2 regions of the Streptomyces sp. NPDC051217 genome follow, and region 2 is predicted to be linked to the other one. Evidence: riboswitches for the same ligand, from Rfam matches in the RefSeq annotation. Region 2 holds a riboswitch; the other holds the start of a gene.

Region 1 (9,845 bases), on a different contig from region 2:
GGAGATCGAGAGCCCGGTCTCGCCGGCCAGCCGCAGCAGCTCGTCACCGCTGCGGAAGCGGTACGTCAGCACCGTGTCGTCCAGCTTGATGCGGTCCTCGCCCACGGCGTCCTCGTCCACGACGAAGCCGCCGCCGACCGAGTAGTACGTCTTCTCCAGGAGCGTGCCGCCGGCGGAGTCGTACGCGAAGACCGTCATGCCGTTCGCGTGGTACGGCAGCGCCTTGCGCCGGTGCAGGATCAGGTCCGCGTCGAAGTCGAAGGGGATCTCGTGCATCCCGAGCAGGCTGATCCGGCCGCTGCCGCGGATGGCCTCCACCCGCGCGTCGGCGGACTCGACGTCGACCGTACGGGGGGACTCGCCGGCCAGGCCCAGCAGCACCGCCTTGGGCGTCCCGTGGCCGTGGCCGGTGGCGCCGAGAGAGCCGAACAGCTCGGCCCGAACCGAGGCGGTGTGGGCCATCAGGCCCTCGTTCTTCAGCCTCCGCGCGAAGAGACCGGCCGCGCGCATGGGGCCGACCGTATGGGAGCTGGACGGGCCGATGCCGATCGAGAACAGGTCGAAGACCGAGATGGCCACGGTGGGACTCCTTGTGGACTGGTAGACGCCGTTGTCTGCCGGGGGTGGTGCAGAAAACGTAACTACAGGTGCGACGGTACGGCGCGCCGCGCGCGCCGGTCGGGTGCGCGCGGCGCGGCCGTGGGCCTTGGTCGCGGGTGCGACTACAGGCTGGGGTACAGCGGGTGCTTCGTCGCCAGTGCCGTCACGCGCGCCGCCAGGGCCTCGCGGTCGAACTCCGGCTTCAGGGCCGAAGCGATGACGTCCGCGACCTCGGTGAAGTCCTCGGCCGTGAAGCCGCGGGTGGCCAGTGCCGGGGTGCCGATCCGCAGGCCGGAGGTGACCATCGGCGGGCGCGGGTCGTTCGGGACGGCGTTGCGGTTGACCGTGATGCCGATCTCGTGCAGCCGGTCCTCGGCCTGCCGGCCGTCCAGCTCCGAGTTCCGCAGGTCGACCAGGACCAGATGCACGTCCGTACCGCCCGACAGGACCGAGACGCCGACCTCGGTGACGTCGTCCTGGACCAGCCGCTCGGCGAGGATGCGCGCGCCGTCCAGCGTGAGCTGCTGGCGCTCCTTGAACTCCTCGGTCGCCGCGATCTTGAAGGAGACCGCCTTCGCCGCGATGACATGCTCCAGCGGGCCGCCCTGCTGACCCGGGAAGACCGCGGAGTTGATCTTCTTGGCCAGCTCCTGGGTGGAGAGGATCACGCCGCCACGAGGGCCGCCCAGGGTCTTGTGCGTGGTCGTGGTGACGACGTGCGCGTGCGGCACCGGGTTCGGGTGCAGCCCGGCCGCGACCAGACCGGCGAAGTGCGCCATGTCGACCATCAGGTACGCGTCGACCTCGTCGGCGATCCGGCGGAACGCGGCGAAGTCGAGCTGACGCGGGTACGCGGACCAGCCGGCCACGATGAGCTTGGGGCGCGACTCCTTCGCCAGGCGCTCGACCTCGGCCATGTCGACCTGGCCGCTCTCCTCGTCGACGTGGTAGGCGACCACGTTGTAGAGCTTGCCGGAGAAGTTGATCTTCATGCCGTGCGTCAGGTGACCGCCGTGGGCCAGGTTCAGGCCCATGATCGTGTCGCCGGGCTTCAGCAGCGCGAACATCGCCGCGGCGTTGGCCTGCGCGCCGGAGTGCGGCTGCACATTGGCGTGCTCGGCGCCGAAGAGCGCCTTCACCCGGTCGATCGCGATGTTCTCGATCACGTCGACGTACTCACAGCCGCCGTAGTAGCGGCGGCCCGGGTAACCCTCGGCGTACTTGTTGGTCAGGACGGAGCCCTGGGCCTCCATGACGGCGACCGGAGCGAAGTTCTCCGACGCGATCATTTCGAGCGTCGACTGCTGTCGGTGGAGTTCGGAGTCGACGGCGGCGGCGACGTCCGGGTCGAGCTCGTGGAGTGAGGAGTTGAGGAGCGACTTCGAAGACATCACAGTCCCTGGGGTCTCAGTTGCCGGAGAATTCGGTGTACTCGTCGGCGGAGAGCAGGTCCTTCGGCTCCTCCGCGACGCGTACCTTGAACAGCCAGCCGCCCTCGAAGGGCGCGGAGTTCACCAGCGAGGGGTCGTCCACGACGTCCTGGTTCGCCTCGGTGACCTCACCCGTCACGGGGGAGTACAGGTCGCTGACCGACTTGGTCGACTCCAGCTCGCCGCAGGTCTCGCCCGCGGTCACCGTGTCACCGACCGCGGGGAGCTGGGCGAACACGACGTCGCCGAGGGCGTTCGCCGCGAACTCCGTGATGCCGACCGTCGACACGCCGTCCTCGGCGGTCGACAGCCACTCGTGCTCCTTGCTGTAGCGCAGCTGCTGGGGGTTGCTCATGGCGTGAATTCTCCTGTACGCGGGGGAGTGGTGGTGAACACGTGTCTTGCCCAGTGAGATACCGGCCCGGCACCTCGCGGGTGCCGGGCGCTACTTCTGTCGCTTGTAGAAGGGCAGCGCGACGACCTCGTACGGCTCGATCGAGCCGCGGATGTCGACCCCGACACCCGCCGTGCCCGCCGCGGCGTGCGACGCGTCCACGTAGGCCATCGCGATCGGCCGGCCCAGCGTCGGCGACGGCGCGCCCGAGGTGACGTGGCCCACCACCTGTCCTTCGGCCACGACCGGATATCCGGCGCGCGGCACCCGGCGGCCCTCGGCGACGAGCCCCACCAGCTTGCGCGGCGGCGCGCTCTCGGCCCGCTCGGCGGCGGCCTCCAGCGCCGTACGGCCCACGAAGTAACCCTCCTTCTCGAACTTGACGACCCTGCCCAGGCCCGCGTCGAAGGGCGTGAGACCGGTGTTGAGCTCCTGCCCGTACAGCGGCATCCCGGCCTCCATGCGCAGGGTGTCGCGGCAGGAGAGCCCGGCCGGTACGAGTCCGGCGGACGCGCCCGCGGCCGTCAGCGCCTGCCACAGCCCTTCCGCGTGCCGGGGCTCCACGAACAGCTCGAAGCCGTCCTCACCCGTGTAGCCGGTGCGGGCGATCAGCGCGGGCACGCCCGCGACGGTGCCGGGCAGCCCGGCGTAGTACTTGAGCCCGTTCAGATCGGCGTCGGTGAGCGGGGCGAGGATGCCGGGCGACTCGGGGCCCTGGACGGCGAGGAGCGCGTACGCGTCGCGGTCGTCCCGCACCTCGACGTCGAAGTCCGCGGCGCGGCCCGTCAGCTCGTCGAGCACCACCTGCGCGTTGGAGGCGTTCGCGACGACCATGAATTCGGGTGACCCGTGGCTGTCGAGGCGGTACACGATCAGGTCGTCCAGGATGCCGCCGTCCTCCTGGCAGATCATGGTGTAGCGGGCGCGGCCCACGGCGACCGAGCCGATATTGCCGACCAGCGCGTAGTCCAGCGCCTCGGCCGCCTGTGGGCCGGTGACGGTGATCTCACCCATGTGGGAGAGGTCGAAGAGCCCGGCCTTCGTACGGACGGCGAGGTGCTCCTCGCGCTCGCTGGCGTACCGCAGCGGCATGTCCCAGCCCGCGAAGTCGGTCATCGTGGCGCCCAGCGCGCGGTGCACGGCGTCGAGCGCGGTGTGGCGCGGGCCGTCGGGACCAGCCGCCGCGTCGGGGGCGGGGGTGTGAGACGTATTGCTCATAGGTGTGGCTCCCAGGGGCATGACAGAGAGGACAATCCTCCCCATCTGTCATCGGAACCTGAGAGGTTCACCACGACGTGTACGTACACGTACGCATACGGAGGTCGTGACTTGCACCTTGGGTGGAAGCGCCTGACGGCGATTCGCTTTTCAGATCTGCCTCGTCCGCGCGGTACTGGGCCTGAGAGATTCAAGGGAGGGACTTGCTCCTTCGGCGCCTGGCACCCACGGTGACCAGGACTCTCCCGCGCGGATTCGAACGGCCGTTATGGAGTTGGCGCGCACATCATCGCACGCGCCGGTCTCCCCGGGGAGGGAGGGCGGCGAGGGCGTCCGTCCGGCCGATCGGACGGGCCGACAGGGCCGTGATCAGCAAAACGCTTGTGCCGTATTACCCATTCTTTACACTTCAAGGGCAGGGAACATCGACCAGGGCGATGGACCCCACAGGGGGAGGGCGATGACGTTGCAGCGGTCCCGTGCAGGCGCGTACGCGACGACCGCGGGGGTGCCCGCCCAGCCGGCAGCCGTCCCCCGCCGGACCTTGGCGGCGGTCCCGCCGGTCGTCCGGGACCTGCGCGAACGGAGCAGCCGGGGGCCCCGGCGCCTGACGTTCGGCGACGGCGACGTGGTCGTCGTCTCCGGGCTGCCGGGCAGCGGGAAGTCCACGCTGATCGGCCGTGCCGCGGCGGGCCGGGGGATCGACTCGCAGGACACCCGCGACCGCTGGGCACGCCGGCTGCCCGCGCGGCTGCCGTACGCGGTCTACCGGCCGCTGGTGCGCCTCGCGCACTACGCGGGGCTGCGGCGGGCGCTGCGCTCCGGCGCGAGCGTCGTGGTGCACGACTGCGGCACCCAGGCGTGGGTACGCCGCTGGCTGGCCCGCGAGGCGCGGCGGCGCGGCAGACGGCTCCATCTCGTCCTGCTGGACGTCACGCCGAAGACGGCCCGCGCCGGCCAGCGCGAACGCGGCCGCGGTGTGTCGGGCTACGCCTTCGCCCGCCACCGCCGCGCGGTGTCCCGCCTGGTCACGGGCGCGGAGTCGGGCCGCCTCCCGGCGGGCTGTGTCTCGGCGGTCCTGCTGGACCGTGACGCGGCGGGCGCGCTGGTGGGGATCGACTTCCGGGGGGCATGAGCGGGGCGCGCGCCGGTCGGATCCGGCCACCGGCGCCCGGCCGGCCGGGCCCGCGCAGGGCCACAACGGCAGCGACCCCGCAGGGTTAGGGTCTTCCGGGGTACGCGGGGGCGGGGAAGTCGTACGGGGCGATACGGGAGAGTCAGTGAACACAGCATGGCCGGGCAACGAGTTGGAAGAGGTGCTCGCCGCGTCGCTCGGGAACACGGCGGCGGGCGGGCGGCTGGTCGAGGTCCTCGGCCGCAGCCAACTCTGGGTGCCGCTCCCCAACGGCGGCGGACCGGACAGCCCCGGACTCGATCTGCCCACCCTGGAGATCGAGGGCGCGCCGTACGTCCCGGTCTTCAGCTCCGAGCAGCAGTTCCTCCAGTGCGTCGGGGCCCATATGCCCTTCACGGTCGCCCCGGCCCGTGAGTTCGCGCGCGGCCTGCCCCCGCAGCTCGGTATCGCCGTGAACCCCGGCGGCATGGTCGGCGCGCCGCTGCCGCCGCTCGCCGTCGCCGAGCTGTGCCGGGTGGGCCGTACGCCGCTGGACGGGCCCGCGAGCGGCGGCCGGGTGCGGCTCTTCGAGCCCGACTGGCAGGAGGACCCCGTCGACTTCCTGACGGCGGCCGCCGAGGAGTTCGAGGCGTCCGGCGTCGTCCTCACCGCGCGCCGGGGCCTCGCGAGCATCGAGGGCGAACCCCCGGTGCTCTTCATCGGCGTCCAGCTCTCCTCCTGGGAGGCCGCCGAACGCAACGCGCCCATGGACGCGCTCGGCAGGGCGCTCGGCCGGGTCCAGGTCGGCTGGCCGGTCAATCTCGTACTGCTGGACGCCACCCAGGATCCGGTAGGAACGTGGATGGTGGCGCGGGTGCGGCCCTTCTACCAGCGGACGGCCGTCCCGCCCGCGTAACACGCCGTGCGGCCCGTGCCCCGGATCCGGCCATGACCCGCCGGACTAAGCTGGTTTGATGGCCTGGCCGGCACGGGCCCGAAGCGGGGGAGGCCGGTCCAAATGGTGGATCGACGAGGGGCGGGACCAAGAGTGAGCGCGTCAGGCACCGCGGCGGCCGGGCAGGTCGAGCACATGATGCGCCAGGTGACGCCAGGACGCTACGACGCCTACGAGGCGCTGCTCCAGGCACTCGCGGACGGCTCGGCGGGTCAGGTGTGGATGCTGCTCTGGCACGGCCGTGCGGGCTCGCCCGACGCCCAGTACGGGAACATGGAGGTCGACGGCCTTGGCTACGCGCCCTGCGTCACCTCCGCCCAGGAGCTCTCCGTCAGTGGCTGGAACCGCGCGCACGAGGTCGTCACCGGCCGCGACATCGCCCGCGCCCTCTACCCCGAACGCTGGGGGATCTGGCTGAACCCGCACGCGCCCGGCGGCGGCGTCGGCATCCCCTGGCTCGACCTGCGCCGGATCGCCACCGGCCTCGACCGGATGCCCGCGGGCCCGCTGCGGCTCTCCGAACCGGCCGTCGAGATCCCGCAGTTCTACGCGCTGCTCACGCAGAACGCCCACCGCACCCCCGCCGTACGGTCGTTGCGCCGCGCATGGGTCCACCCGGCACTGGGTGCCCCATATCTCACGATCGGGCTGGATCTGTACGACACGAGTCCGGCGTCCGTCGACGCCGTGCGCGCGATGATGCAGCAGTCGATCGGTGCGGTCCCCGAGGGGCTGCCGGTCTCCACCGTCGCGATGTCCGACGAGTACGACCCGGTCACGATGTGGCTGCGGGCCAACTCCCGGCCGTTCTACGACCGGGAGGCCCACGGGGCGCCCCAGGCCGCGTCCGGCTACGGCTACCCGCCGGCCGCGCCACGCGCCTACTGACCAGCCGCCGACCGGCGGCAGATCCCCGCACCGCCCCGCCCCCGCCGGCCGCCGAGCCGGTAACGCCTGCGCCCCGCGCCGTACCGGCCGGTACGACAGGCGTACCGTACGGACTACGGACGTCGCGAGCCGTACCGAAACATAGCGAAAACGGTCGGCCGTTCCGCTGAGGCGATCACAACGTCCGGATAACGGTAGGTGTCTGACTCCATCACGTTTGAGCAAACATTCCCCTTGACCACTGGCGGGTGATCACTTCGGCCATGAAGACTCCCCGCAGCGGGGACCGTCGGTCCCTTGTGCGAGCAGCCCGGCATCGCTCCACGGGAAGCCCTTGACGGGACGCTTCCGCGACACCAGCACCGATGTGTGCGCCAACTGATGCGAGACAGGCCGTTACAACGGCGGGTACGGGCCGGCGACCGCCGGCCAGGAGGGGTCGAAGACGTTGTGACCGCACCGATCGAGACCACCAAGTCGGCTGCCGAAGTGCAGCCGGAGGCAGTGCTCACGGGCGCCAAGCAGAGCCAGATAGAGGGGCGTTCGCTCGGTCGAATAGCCTGGACGCGCTTCAAGCGCGACAAGGCCGCCGTGGCCGGCGGCATCGTTGTCATCCTGCTGGTCCTGCTCGCTGTCCTTGCCAAGCCCATCCAGGCACTCTTCGATCTCGACCCCAACGCCCTGAACCAGGACCTGGTCGACCCGGAGCTGCTGGCCCCCAAGGGCGCCTGGGGCGGCATGAGCTGGGACCACCCGCTCGGTGTGGAGCCCGGTCTCGGCCGTGACCTCCTCGCCCGCATCATCGAGGGCTCCTGGGTCTCGCTCCTCGTCGCCGCCGGAGCCACGCTGCTCTCCGTGGCCATCGGCACCCTGCTCGGCGTCATCGCCGGCTACTACGGAGGCTGGGTCGACGCGATCGTCAGCCGGCTGATGGACACCTTCCTCGCCTTCCCGCTGCTGCTCTTCGCGATCTCGATCTCGGCCGCCCTCCAGGACGGCGCCTTCGGACTCAGCGGACTGCCCCTGCGGATCGGTGTGCTGATCTTCGTGATCGGCTTCTTCAACTGGCCCTACATGGGCCGGATCGTGCGCGCGCAGACCATGAGCCTGCGACGGCGTGAGTTCGTCGACGCGTCCCGAAGTCTGGGGGCCCGAGGGCCCTTCATCCTCTTCAGGGAACTGCTGCCGAACCTCGTGGCGCCGATCCTCGTCTACTCGACGCTCCTGATCCCCACAAACATCCTCTTCGAGGCCGGTCTGAGCTTCCTCGGAGTGGGCATCGCCCCGCCGCAAGCATCGTGGGGCGGCATGCTCACCACCGCGGTGGACCTGTACGAGGTCGATCTGCACTACATGTTCGTGCCCGGCATGGCGATCTTCATCACCGTGCTGGCATTCAATCTGCTGGGTGACGGGCTGCGTGACGCACTCGACCCCCGCAGCAAGTAGTCCCCCCTGCATCACCCGGTACCACCCAGCACCATCCACAGCGGCCGACCTTGAGCTCCGTGCCGTATCCATTGATAGAGGGGCTTTCCTCAGGATGAAGACCAAGAAAGCGACAGCTGTCCTGGCGACAGCCATCGTGCTGGCGCTCGGCGCGTCGGCGTGCGGCGGCTCGGACAGCAAGGACAACAACAAGAGCGAAGGCGCCGGAGTCGACGCCGGACTGACGTCCGTCGTCAACAAGTCCGACAAGAAGGGGGGCACCGTCACCTTCGAGCACTCGGACGTGCCGGACTCCCTCGACCCGGGCAACACCTACTACGGCTGGGTGCAGAACTTCTCGCGCCTGTACGGCCGTACGCTCACCACCTTCAAGCCGGCCGCCGGCGAGGAAGGCCTGGAGGTCGTTCCCGACCTCGCCGAGTCGCTGGGTGAGCCGAGCGCGGACGCCAAGACGTGGACGTACAAGCTCCGTAAGGGCGTCAAGTTCGACGACGGCAGCCCGGTCACGTCCAAGGACGTCAAGTACGCCATCGAGCGCAGCAACTTCGCGCCCGAGGCCCTCTCGCACGGTCCCACGTACTTCAAGGCCTACCTTCTGGGCGGCGAGAAGTACAAGGGTCCGTACAAGGACAAGTCCGCCGAGGGTCTGAAGTCCATCGAGACCCCGGACGACCAGACGATCGTCTTCAAGCTCAACAAGCCGTTCGCCGACTTCGACTACCTGGCGACCTTCTCGCAGACGGCCCCCGTGCCGCAGGCGAAGGACAAGGGCGCCGAGTACGTCAAGCAGATCTCGTCGTCGGGCCCCTACAAGTTCGAGTCGTACAACGAGGGCCGCAGCGCGACCCTCGTGCGCAACCCGCACTGGGACAAGGCCACCGACCCGATCCGCCCGGCGCTCGCCGACAAGATCACCATCAAGTTCAAGGTCAACCCGACCACGGTCGACCAGCACCTGATGAGCGACAACATCACGGTGGACGCCGCCGGCACCGGTCTTCAGACGAAGACCCAGCCCAAGGTCCTCACCAAGTCGAGCGAGAAGGCGAAGACGGACAACTCGTACGCCGGCGCCACCTCGTACCTCGCGCTGTCGACGAAGGTGAAGCCCTTCGACAACGCGGACTGCCGCAAGGCCGTCCACTACGCGATCGACAAGGCGTCCGTCCAGGCCGCGCTCGGTGGCGACACCAAGGGCGACGTGGCGAGCACGCTGCTCCCGCCGACGGTCAACGGGTACCAGAAGTTCGACCTGTACCAGACCGAGGGCAACAAGGGCGACGTCGCGAAGGCCAAGGCCGCGCTCGCGGACTGCGGTCAGCCGAACGGCTTCAAGACCAACCTGACGGCCCGCTCCGACCGTCCCGACGAGGTGCAGATGGCGACCGCCATCCAGGCCTCGCTGAAGAAGGTCGGCATCGAGGCGGAGATCAAGCAGTACCCGTCGGGCAAGTACTTCGGTAACTTCGCCGGTGTCCCCAGCTACGTGCACGAGCACGACCTCGGCATGATGATGATGGCGTGGGGCGCCGACTGGCCGACCGGCTTCGGCTTCCTCGACCAGATCGTGAACGGCTCCGCCATCAAGCCCTCGGGCGGCAACAACCTGATGGAGCTGGACGACCCGAAGATCAACAAGGCGCTGTCGGACGGTATCGCGCAGACCGACGCCGCCGCCCGCACCAAGGCGTGGGGCGAGGTCGACAAGCTCGTCATGGAGAACGCCTCGGCCGTGCCGCTGATCTACCGCAAGAACCTGCTGTACCGCCCGGACTCGGCGACCAATGTCACCGTGAC
Region 2 (9,845 bases):
AGAGTGGACAGAACTGCCTCGCGGCACATTCCGTCGGCATGGCGCAGTGAGCAAATTCACTCCCCGGCCGGTCAACGAAAACGCCCGACGAGTTTCGGCCTACCGCTCCGGCCGAATAACCCCAGGCCAAGAGCCTGTGTTCACCGTCCATCTGACGGTTCGTCGAAGGCGATTCCGTACCAGAAGGACCGGATATCGCCTTGACGCAATAAGGGCGACAGACGGAAGAAACATTCTGTGAACACGCATCGTATAAACTCTGCCCGAGCGAGGCAGAGAGTTGAAGCCCGGCTACGGCCTGGGGCCATCCTCTGACCACGTGCGCCGACAGCGACGTCCGCACCCCGTACCTTCGACGCTTCACTGTGCCTACTGAGCGAGAGGCAACCCACTATGCCGCTGCATGTCTCCCCGGCTCCAGCGCCCGCCCTGCGCAGCGTCCTCGCGGCACTCGGTTCTCCCACCGCCGTGCGCGAGGCCCGTACACCCGCTCTCCGGTCCGTCCAGGGACCTCTGAGCCCCGAACTGCCCCTTCCGGTACACGTACTTGAACAGATCACCCCGAGCAGCGACGCGCCGCAGACCAGGCTGGCCGGCTGGCGTTTCCTGATCCGCAGCGGCGACCGTGCCGTCGCGGCCGCGGACACGATGCTCACCCCGGACGGCTGGGCGTTCTCGCGCTTCTTCGAGGGCCCCTACATCGCCGCCACCGAACGGGCCCTGCGGCAAGCCGAGACGGTGAAGGCGCCGTACCAGCCACGGCTGCTCTCGGTGCCGGGCCTGTACATGCTCACCCTCTGGCTGCACCAGGACGTCGAGGCCGACGCCTCGGTCGGCGCTCCCGCTCCGGCCGACCTGCTGATCCCGCTCGCTCCCGCCCCACCCGGCATCGTGGCCCACCGGCCCCACCGCGTCGCCGACCTGCTTCCGATGATGGGTCTGCGCCTGACCTCGGAGCTCTCCGCGGCGACGGCATCCGCCGCGTCCGGGCCCCTGCTGACCACCGGCTGAGCCTCACCGGCCGACCGCCTTCGGACGGCCTGCGTCCCGACCGTCTCCCAACCGCCCCACGCGCCATACACTGCCCCGTGACCCCTCAACGGTCACGGGGCTCTGTGCTGATTACGGGGCACCGTGCCGCGCCCGTCCGGACTAGTCCGGACGGGTCACCCCGAACCACCCGAAAGGACAGCCGAGTTGGGCTGAACCGTCCGGGCGGGTGACACGTCCTTAAGCAGAGACAAGCGCTGCCGCGAAATCCCTGCGGATCGACGTCCGTGGGGCAACACTGGGGTACGGACCAAGAGAAACCGGGGGGCGGCCATGACCACGTCGAGCCGCAGGACACACACCACGACGCAGCGAAAGAAACCACCCATGTGCCAGCACCAGCCAGCCTGTCCGACAGCCGACTCAGCCGACCGGGAAGCCGCGCGTCACGCGGCCCACCACCCGGAACAGGGCTGGAGCCTGCTGTGCAACGGCGTCCTGCTCTTCGAGGACACCGGGGAGCTGCTGCCCGACGGCCAGATCATCGCTCCGCACCGGCCGTCCGGGAGCGAGCAGGTGATGACGGCAGCCTGAAGCCGTCCGTAAAAGGGGGCCGGCCCGGAGAATTCACTCCGAACCGGCCCCGACGCATGTGCGTCGCCCGGCTGCCCCGAGCGAGCCGCGTACGCCGTCCGTCCGCGCATCGCACGCCCGACGGCCGCGCGCCGTCCGTCAGTTGTCGTACTCGTCCAGCGGCGGGCACGAACACACGAGATTGCGGTCACCGAACGCACCGTCGATCCGGCGGACCGGAGGCCAGTACTTGTCGGCCGCCGAGACCCCGGCCGGGAAGACCGCCTCCTGACGGCTGTACGCGTGCTCCCACTCCCCGCCCAGCGCGGCGGCCGTGTGCGGGGCGTTGCGCAGCGGATTGTCGTCCGCCGGCCAGTGCCCCGACGCGACCTTCTCGATCTCGGCGCGGATCGCGATCATCGTCTCGCAGAACCGGTCGAGTTCGGCGAGGTCCTCGCTCTCGGTGGGCTCGATCATCAGCGTGCCGGCCACCGGGAACGACATCGTGGGCGCGTGGAACCCGTAGTCGATGAGCCGCTTGGCGATGTCGTCGACGCTGACGCCGGTCGACTTCGACAGCGGACGCAGATCCACGATGCACTCGTGTGCCACCAGCCCGTGCGGACCCGTGTACAGAACCGGGAAGTGCGGCTCAAGCCGCTTGGCGATGTAGTTCGCGGCCAGCACGGCGACCTGCGTGGCGCGCTTGAGGCCCTCACCACCCATCAGCCGGACGTAGGCCCAGGAGATCGGGAGTATCCCCGCGGAGCCCCAGGGGGCCGCCGAGATCGGTCCGACGCCCGTCTCGGGGCCGGCGGCGGGCTGGAGCGGGTGGTTGGGCAGGTACGGGGCGAGGTGGGCGCGTACGCCGACCGGGCCGACACCGGGGCCGCCGCCGCCGTGCGGGATGCAGAAGGTCTTGTGCAGGTTCAGGTGCGACACGTCCGAGCCGAACCGGCCCGGCTTCGCCAGCCCCACCAGCGCGTTGAGGTTCGCGCCGTCGACGTACACCTGACCGCCCGCGTCGTGCACGGCCGCGCAGATGTCGCTGATGTGCTCCTCGAACACACCGTGCGTGGACGGGTAGGTGACCATCAGGACGGCCAGTTCGTCGCCGTGCCGCTCGATCTTGGCGTGCAGGTCGTCGACGTCGACGTCACCGTCCTCGCGGGTCTTCACGACGACGACCCTCATACCGGCCATGACCGCGCTCGCGGCGTTCGTGCCGTGCGCGGAGGACGGGATGAGGCAGACGGTGCGGCCGGTGTCGCCGTTGGCGCGGTGGTACGCCCGTACGGCCAGCAGCCCGGCGAGTTCGCCCTGGGAACCGGCGTTGGGCTGGAGGGACACCGCGTCGTAGCCGGTGACCTCCGCCAGACGCTCCTCCAGCTCACGGATGAGCGTGAGATAGCCCTGCGCCTGGTCGGCCGGCGCGAAGGGGTGCAGCGCGGCGAACTCCGGCCAGGTCACCGGCTCCATCTCGGTGGTGGCGTTGAGCTTCATGGTGCAGGAGCCGAGGGGGATCATGCCGCGGTCCAGCGCGTAGTCACGGTCTGCGAGCCTGCGCAGGTAGCGCAGCATCGCGGTCTCGGAGCGGTACTGGTGGAAGACCGGGTGCGTGAGGTAGTCGTCCGTACGCAGCAGGGTCTCCGGCAGCGCGTCGCCGGAGGCGGCGTCCAGAGCCTCGATGTCGCCGGTGACGCCGAAGGCGGTCCATACGGAAGCGAGTTGGGCGCGCCCGGTCGTCTCGTCGCAGGCGAGCGAGACATGGTCGGCGTCGACGAGATGGAGGTTGACCCCGCCCTCGCGGGCGGCGGCCACGACCTCGGCGGCGCGGCCCGGCACCCGTACGGTCAGCGTGTCGAAGTACGCCTTGTGCACGATCTCGACGCCGCCCGCGCGCAGGCCCTCGGCGAGGACGGTCGCGTAGCGGTGGGTGCGTTCGGCGATGGCGCGCAGCCCGTCGGGGCCGTGGTAGACCGCGTACATCCCGGCCATCACGGCGAGCAGCACCTGCGCGGTGCAGATGTTGCTGGTGGCCTTCTCGCGCCGGATGTGCTGCTCGCGGGTCTGGAGCGCCAGCCGGTACGCCTTGTTCCCGTCGGCGTCCACGGAGACCCCGACGAGCCGTCCGGGCAGGTTGCGGGCGAACTTCTCGCGTACGGCCATGTATCCGGCGTGCGGTCCGCCGAAGCCCATGGGGACGCCGAACCGCTGGGTGGTGCCGACGGCGATGTCCGCGCCGAGCTCACCGGGTGAGGTGAGCAGTGTGAGCGCCAGCAGGTCGGCGGCGACGGTGACGACGGCGCCGAGTTCGTGCGCCCGCTCGATGACGGGCTTGATGTCCCGTACGGCTCCCGACGCGCCCGGGTACTGCACGAGTACACCGAAGACCCCGCGCTCGGCGGCCTCGGCGGGGATCCCGTCGGCCAGGTCGGCGACGAGGACGTCGACGCCGGCCGGTTCGGCCCGGGTGCGGATCACCGCGACGGTCTGCGGCAGGGCGTCGGCGTCGACCAGGAAGACGCCTTCCTTCACCTTGCCGACACGCCGGGCGAGCGCCATGGCCTCGGCGGCGGCCGTGCCCTCGTCCAGCAGGGAGGCACCCGACGTCGGCAGGCCGGTCAGATCGGCCACCACGGTCTGGAAGTTGAGCAGCGCCTCAAGACGGCCCTGGGAGATCTCGGGCTGGTACGGCGTGTACGCGGTGTACCAGGCCGGATTCTCCATCACGTTGCGGAGGATCACCGGCGGTGTGAACGTGCCGTAGTAGCCGAGGCCGATCATCGGCGCGAGGACCTGGTTGCGCTCCGCGAGGGACCGCAGCTCGGCGAGCACCTCGGCCTCGGTCCGCGCGGCGGGCAGCCGCAGGGCCTCGGCGCTCTTGATCACGTCGGGCACCGCGGCGGCGGTCAGTTCGTCGAGCGAGCCGTAGCCGACCTGCGCGAGCATCTTCGCCTGCGCGGCGGTGTCGGGGCCGACATGGCGCTGCTCGAACGGGATTCCTCGCTCCAGCTGCGAGAGCGGTGTGCGATGGGCTGTCATACGGGAGGCCTCCTGGTCTGGCGCGACCTGCGAGGGGCACCGATACACAGGTGCCCGGACGGCCTCCCCCTCTGTCACATCAACCTGAGAGTTTCACCGGTCCGCCGCGAAGCGGGCCGACTTTCACCGTCGGTGAGAGCGGATGCCGTCCGACACCTGCTCTGCTTTCCAGAGTGACCTCGTCCATGCGGTACGGGGGCCTGAGAGTTTCCGGGGAGGATTTGCTCCTTCGGCGCCTCCGGCAGTCTCACCGGACGGCTCTCCCGCATGGGGTCCACAGCCACCGACCAGCCTACCAGCGAGTTCCTGCCAGGGTCTTCGAGTGGCCGATAACCCAAATGTGTCCTTTCTTAGAGTGAGGGAGCATATGCGACCAGTTGGAGGGACCGTGCAGACCGACATCGATCCGCGCAGCCTGATCGGCCGCAAGGCGTACGACCGCGACGGGCACAAGATCGGCACCGTCGACGAGGTGTATCTGGACGATGCGACCGGTGTGCCGGAGTGGGCGGCGGTACGGACCGGTCTGTTCAGCCGGGACGCGTTCGTGCCCCTGGCCCCCAGCACCTACCGCGACGAGTCCCTGCACATCCCGTACGAGCGGGGCCTGATCAAGGACGCCCCGGACTTCGGGGTCGGCCGCCATCTCTCCCCCGACCAGGAGATCCAGCTCTACCACCACTACCAACTGGCCCTGCCGGAGCCCGCGGCCCCGGAACGCCCGGCCGACCGCGACTTCGGCCGCGTGGCGGGCCGCGACGACACCACCCGTCCCGGCGACCGGGACACGCCCTAAGGCGTGTCCGGTGGTGCCGCGACCAGGGGCAGTGGCTCCGAGAGCTCCAGGTCGGGATCGTCCGTACGGAACGTGCGCACCCGCCCCGGCACCGCCGATGTGGGCTCCTCGAACCGTACGGTGACCCGCCCCACCCCGCTTCCCTGCACCCACCCCGCGCCGAACTCGGCATGGCGCACGTCGTGCCCCGCCGGCCAGTGCCGCTCGGTGACGGCCTCCGCGGACGCGCCCGCGCCCGCGTCCGCGCCGGGCGCCGGCGACAGCGGCTCGGGCTCGTCCGCCGCCGCGGCGTCCGGTTCGTGCGCGGGACCCGCGGCACTCGCCGCCTCCGCCGCCGCCTGGGCGAACAGGTCCTCCTGCGTGTAGTCGGTCAGCCCCGTCACCCCGACCCCCAGCAGCCGCACCCCTCCGGTGGTGTCCAGGGACTCCAGCAGCCTCCCCGCGGCCTCACGCACCACCACAGGGTCGTCGGTGGGCCCGCGGAGCGTCTCGGAGCGGGTGAGCGTCGAGAAGTCGTACCGCCGCACCTTCAGGACGATCGTCCGGCCCGAGTGCCGGGACTCCCGCAGCCGCCGCACACACCGCTCCGCCAGCCGGTCCACCTCGGTCCTCACCCGCAGCCGGTCGTGAAGATCGACATCGAAGGTGTCCTCGACGGAGACGGACTTGGTCTCACGCTCGGCCACCACCGGCCGGTCGTCGTGCCCGGACGCCATCCGGTACAGCGACGTGCCGTGCGCCTTCCCCACCAGCCGTACGAGCTCGTCCTCCCCGGCCTCCGCCAGATCGGCGATGGTCATCATCCCCGCCCGGCGCAGATGCTCACCGGTGGCCGGCCCGACCCCGGGCAGCGTCCGTACGGTCATCGGCCCCAGCAGCTCACGCTCCGTGCCCGGCTCGATGAGCACCAGACCGTCGGGCTTGGCCTGCTCGGAGGCGATCTTCGCCAGCATCTTGGACCCGGCGAGCCCGACCGAGCCCGTCAGCCCGGTCACGTCCCGGATGTCCCGCCGCAGCCGCTCGCCCGTCGCGCGCGCCGACGCCGAGTCGGACGCCGAGCCACCCGCCTCCAGGTCGACGAACGCCTCGTCCAGGCTCAGCGGCTCCACCAGCGGTGACAGTCGGCCGAGCAGCTCCATGACCTGCTCGCTGACCGTGCGGTAGAGGGCGAAGCGCGGCACCAGATACGCGGCGTTCGGCGCGAGCCGTCTCGCCTGGGCCATCGGCATGGCCGAGTGGATCCCGAACCGCCTCGCCTCGTACGACGCCGTGGAGACGACCCCGCGCGGACCGAGACCCCCGACGACCACCGGCTTTCCGCGCAGGCTCGGCTTCGCGGCCTGCTCGGCCGCGGCGAAGAAGGCATCCATGTCCAGATGCAGGATGGTCGGTGCGGGTCTCACCCGACCGATGCTCCCCTACGCCACTGACAATCGCCCGGGACCGGGGAGCCCCTGCCTCAGACGGCCCGGTCGCGGCGCCGTCGGGCGAGTTCGTCGGCGGGATTGTGGCCGATCAGGGTCTCGCCGGTGTCGACGCGCTCGCCGTGCAGCTGCGACAGCGCCGCTTCGACGTCCCGCCAGACCACCCCGACGGCGATCCCGAAGATGCCCTGACCGCCTTGAAGGAGATCCACGACCTCGTCCGGCGACGCACACTCGTAGACCGTCGCACCGTCGCTCATCAGCGTCATGCGCTCCAGGTCCCGCGCCTGCCGCCCGCGTAGATGCTGGACGGCCGTCCGGATGTTCTGGAGGGCGACACCCGTGTCCAGGAAGCGCTTGACGATCTTCAGGAAGACGACGTCGCGCAGGCTGTAGAGCCGCTGAGTGCCCGATCCCCTGGCGGGGCGCACACTCGGCTCGACCAGCCCGGTGCGCGCCCAGTAGTCCAACTGGCGGTAGGTGATGCCCGCCGCCGCGCACGCGGTCGGTCCCCGGTAGCCGACCGTGTCGGTCGTGGGGTCGGACGTACTGCCGTGAAGCGGGTACGGGCCGTTCGCCGTACCGTCGCCGCTGCTGCTCACACCGACCTCCGTCCTTGACCCTGCCCCGTCGACGGTAGGCAGTGCCCCCGGGTGCGTCAACGATCGCCACGCTGGGCACGCCGAGTGATAATCACCCTGAGAGTGGTTTGCCATGGGCCGTCACCGGGAACGGCTGGCCGAATGCGCGGACGGAGTCCGGTATGACGGTCGTCGACCGTTCACCGCTCACTGGCTGTTGGTCCCGAAATCCTCCGGAGAGATCTGGTCGAGGAATTCACGGAACTTCTCCACCTCGTCCTCCTGCTCATCGGGGATCGCGATGCCCGCATCGTCCAGCACCCCGTCACTGCCGTAGATGGGCGTGCCGGTGCGCAGAGCGAGAGCTATGGCGTCGGACGGCCTCGCACTCACCTCGACACCGCTCGCGAAGACCAGCTCCGCGTAGAAGACTCCTTCGCGCAGGTCGGTGATGCGCACCTGCGTGAGTTCTTGGCCCACTGCCTCAAGGACATCCTTGAAGAGGTCATGAGTCAGTGGTCGGGCCGGTGCCATGCCCTGTTGGGCGAAGGCAATAGCGGTAGCTTCCCCAGGCCCGATCCAGATGGGAAGGTACCGGTCGCCTCCCACTTCACGCAGGAGCACGATCGGTTGGTTGGAGGGCATTTCCACCCGGACACCCACGACGTCGAGCTCGTTCACATTGCAACCCTAGGACGTGCCCGGTCGGTTTGGGTAGTCGGACTCCCCCAAGATCAGGTAAGACGGACTCCGAGAGCCGTCTGAACCAGTGCCGCGTGCAGCCGTACGGAGAGCGCCGCCAGCTCTCTCGTGGCGGCCTCGGCATGGGCCCTGGTCTGCGGATTGCGGTGTCGGCGCAGGGGCGCGACAACCTGCTCGACCAGTCCGGCCTCACGGTCGGCGGCGGCTTTCACGGCTCGAAGATGCCGTGGTTCCAGACCGAATCTTCCGAGTTCGGCGACAAGTTTCGCCACGGTAACGGCTTCGGAGTCGTACCCGCCGTCCGCCATCGGTGCGACGAGGCCGTACGCCTCCCACTCGTCCAGCTCGCTCTCGGCCGCCTCGGTGGCCGCCAGCAGCTCGGCACGGCCGATCTTGGGGGCGGTGGGCTGCGCGGGGTCCACGTCCCACGCGGAGCCGAGGAGCTCCCGCTGAGGCCCCTGGGAGGCACCTGCGGGCAGTGGGAGCCGTTCACCTCGCGCGACGGCGTCGAGATGCTCCCTGATGACCTTGAGGGGCAGATAGTGGTCCCGCTGCATGCGCAGGACCTGGGCGAGGCGCTCGACGTCCTCGGGGCTGAACTTCCGGTACCCGGAGGGGGTCCGCCGGGGCTCGACGAGGCCTTCGGACTCCAGGAAGCGGATCTTGGAGATGGTGACCTCGGGGAACTCGTCCCTGAGCTGGTTCAGCACCATGCCGATGCTGGCCAGTGGTTCACCCGTGGGGGCGGTGCCGTGGCCGGCACCGCCCGTCGGAGGTCGCGGCATGGACCTTCCCTGAGGGGTCACACGCCCCGCTGGCTCGCGTAGAAGACCAGCCGGTACTTGCCGATCTGGACCTCGTCCCCGTTCGACACCGCGACGGAGTCGATGCGCTCCCGGTTGACATACGTGCCGTTGAGACTGCCGACGTCTGAGACCGTGAAGTGACCTTCCGGGCTCCTGCGGAACTCGACGTGCCGCCGGGACACGGTGACGTCGTCGAGGAAGATGTCGCTCTGCGGGTGCCTTCCGGCCGTCGTCAGATCGCCGTCCAGCAGGAACCGGCTGCCCGAATTCGGACCGCGACGTACGACCAGAAGCGCGGAGCCGATGGGCAGCGCGTCCACCGCGGCCTGCGCCTCCGGCGAGAGCGAGGGGACGGCCGTCTGACCGGTCGCTTCCGCCTCGTACGCCTCAAGACCCGAGATGGAGATGGTGGAGGTCGTCTCCGAAGGGCGCTCCGCGGGAGCCCCCGCCCTCAACGGCGCACCACAGTTGGAGCAGAACCGACTGTCCTGGGTGTTGCGGTGCCCGCACCTCGTACAAACCGGCAAGGCCGACATGGACGGACCCTCCTGAGCGGGGGGGAACCCTCCACCCGTACTTGAGGTTGATGGTCCACCGAAACCTATGCCGCCAGAACTCGCGGGGTCAACAGACGACGCGCCGCGACCGCCCGGATTGTCCCCTCCGGGGCCGCCGACCTCATCGCGGAAGAGCGGGCGCTCGCCGCCCCGCTCCTCTTCCTGGCCATGGCGCGGTGCGCGATGGCGGGCGTTACCGCCGTCCTCGCGTGCACTCCTGCCGAACAACTTCCCAAACAACTTCACGGGCGATTCCCCTTGACCTGAACAGACCCGCCCGTGGGGCAGGACGAACCCTGAATGAACACACCTGCCGACTCGGACATCTTCACAACGTCCGTAACCATCAGACAGTTTCCACCACGCACCAT

Evidence for each region. A riboswitch is a leader RNA that binds a small molecule or an ion and turns the genes downstream of it on or off. The one in region 2 is predicted to bind glycine.
Region 1: linked by a shared signal. The riboswitch ahead of gcvT (glycine cleavage system aminomethyltransferase GcvT) and the one ahead of gcvP (aminomethyl-transferring glycine dehydrogenase) in region 2 are both predicted to bind glycine.

What each region holds. Positions count from the first base shown of each region.
Region 1 covers NZ_JBITEV010000009.1:86,618-96,462, forward strand. Annotated here, with positions in the region: gene ACIBBB_RS21030 (L-serine ammonia-lyase) at 1-579, opposite strand, end outside; gene glyA (serine hydroxymethyltransferase) at 723-1,991, opposite strand; gene gcvH (glycine cleavage system protein GcvH) at 2,008-2,385, opposite strand; gene gcvT (glycine cleavage system aminomethyltransferase GcvT) at 2,476-3,642, opposite strand; glycine riboswitch at 3,803-3,900, opposite strand; gene ACIBBB_RS21050 (AAA family ATPase) at 4,103-4,777, shown strand; gene ACIBBB_RS21055 (enhanced serine sensitivity protein SseB) at 4,923-5,672, shown strand; gene ACIBBB_RS21060 (enhanced serine sensitivity protein SseB C-terminal domain-containing protein) at 5,805-6,599, shown strand; gene ACIBBB_RS21065 (ABC transporter permease) at 7,050-8,048, shown strand; gene ACIBBB_RS21070 (ABC transporter substrate-binding protein) at 8,143-9,845, shown strand, end outside.
Region 2 covers NZ_JBITEV010000019.1:5,623-15,467, reverse strand. Annotated here, with positions in the region: gene ACIBBB_RS31515 (hypothetical protein) at 394-1,011, shown strand; gene ACIBBB_RS31510 (DUF5999 family protein) at 1,378-1,584, shown strand; gene gcvP (aminomethyl-transferring glycine dehydrogenase) at 1,723-4,608, opposite strand; glycine riboswitch at 4,787-4,884, opposite strand; gene ACIBBB_RS31500 (PRC-barrel domain-containing protein) at 4,997-5,404, shown strand; gene ACIBBB_RS31495 (DNA polymerase IV) at 5,401-6,807, opposite strand; gene ACIBBB_RS31490 (MerR family transcriptional regulator) at 6,864-7,430, opposite strand; gene ACIBBB_RS31485 (bifunctional nuclease family protein) at 7,617-8,090, opposite strand; gene ACIBBB_RS31480 (MerR family transcriptional regulator) at 8,144-8,896, opposite strand; gene ACIBBB_RS31475 (FHA domain-containing protein) at 8,914-9,828, opposite strand.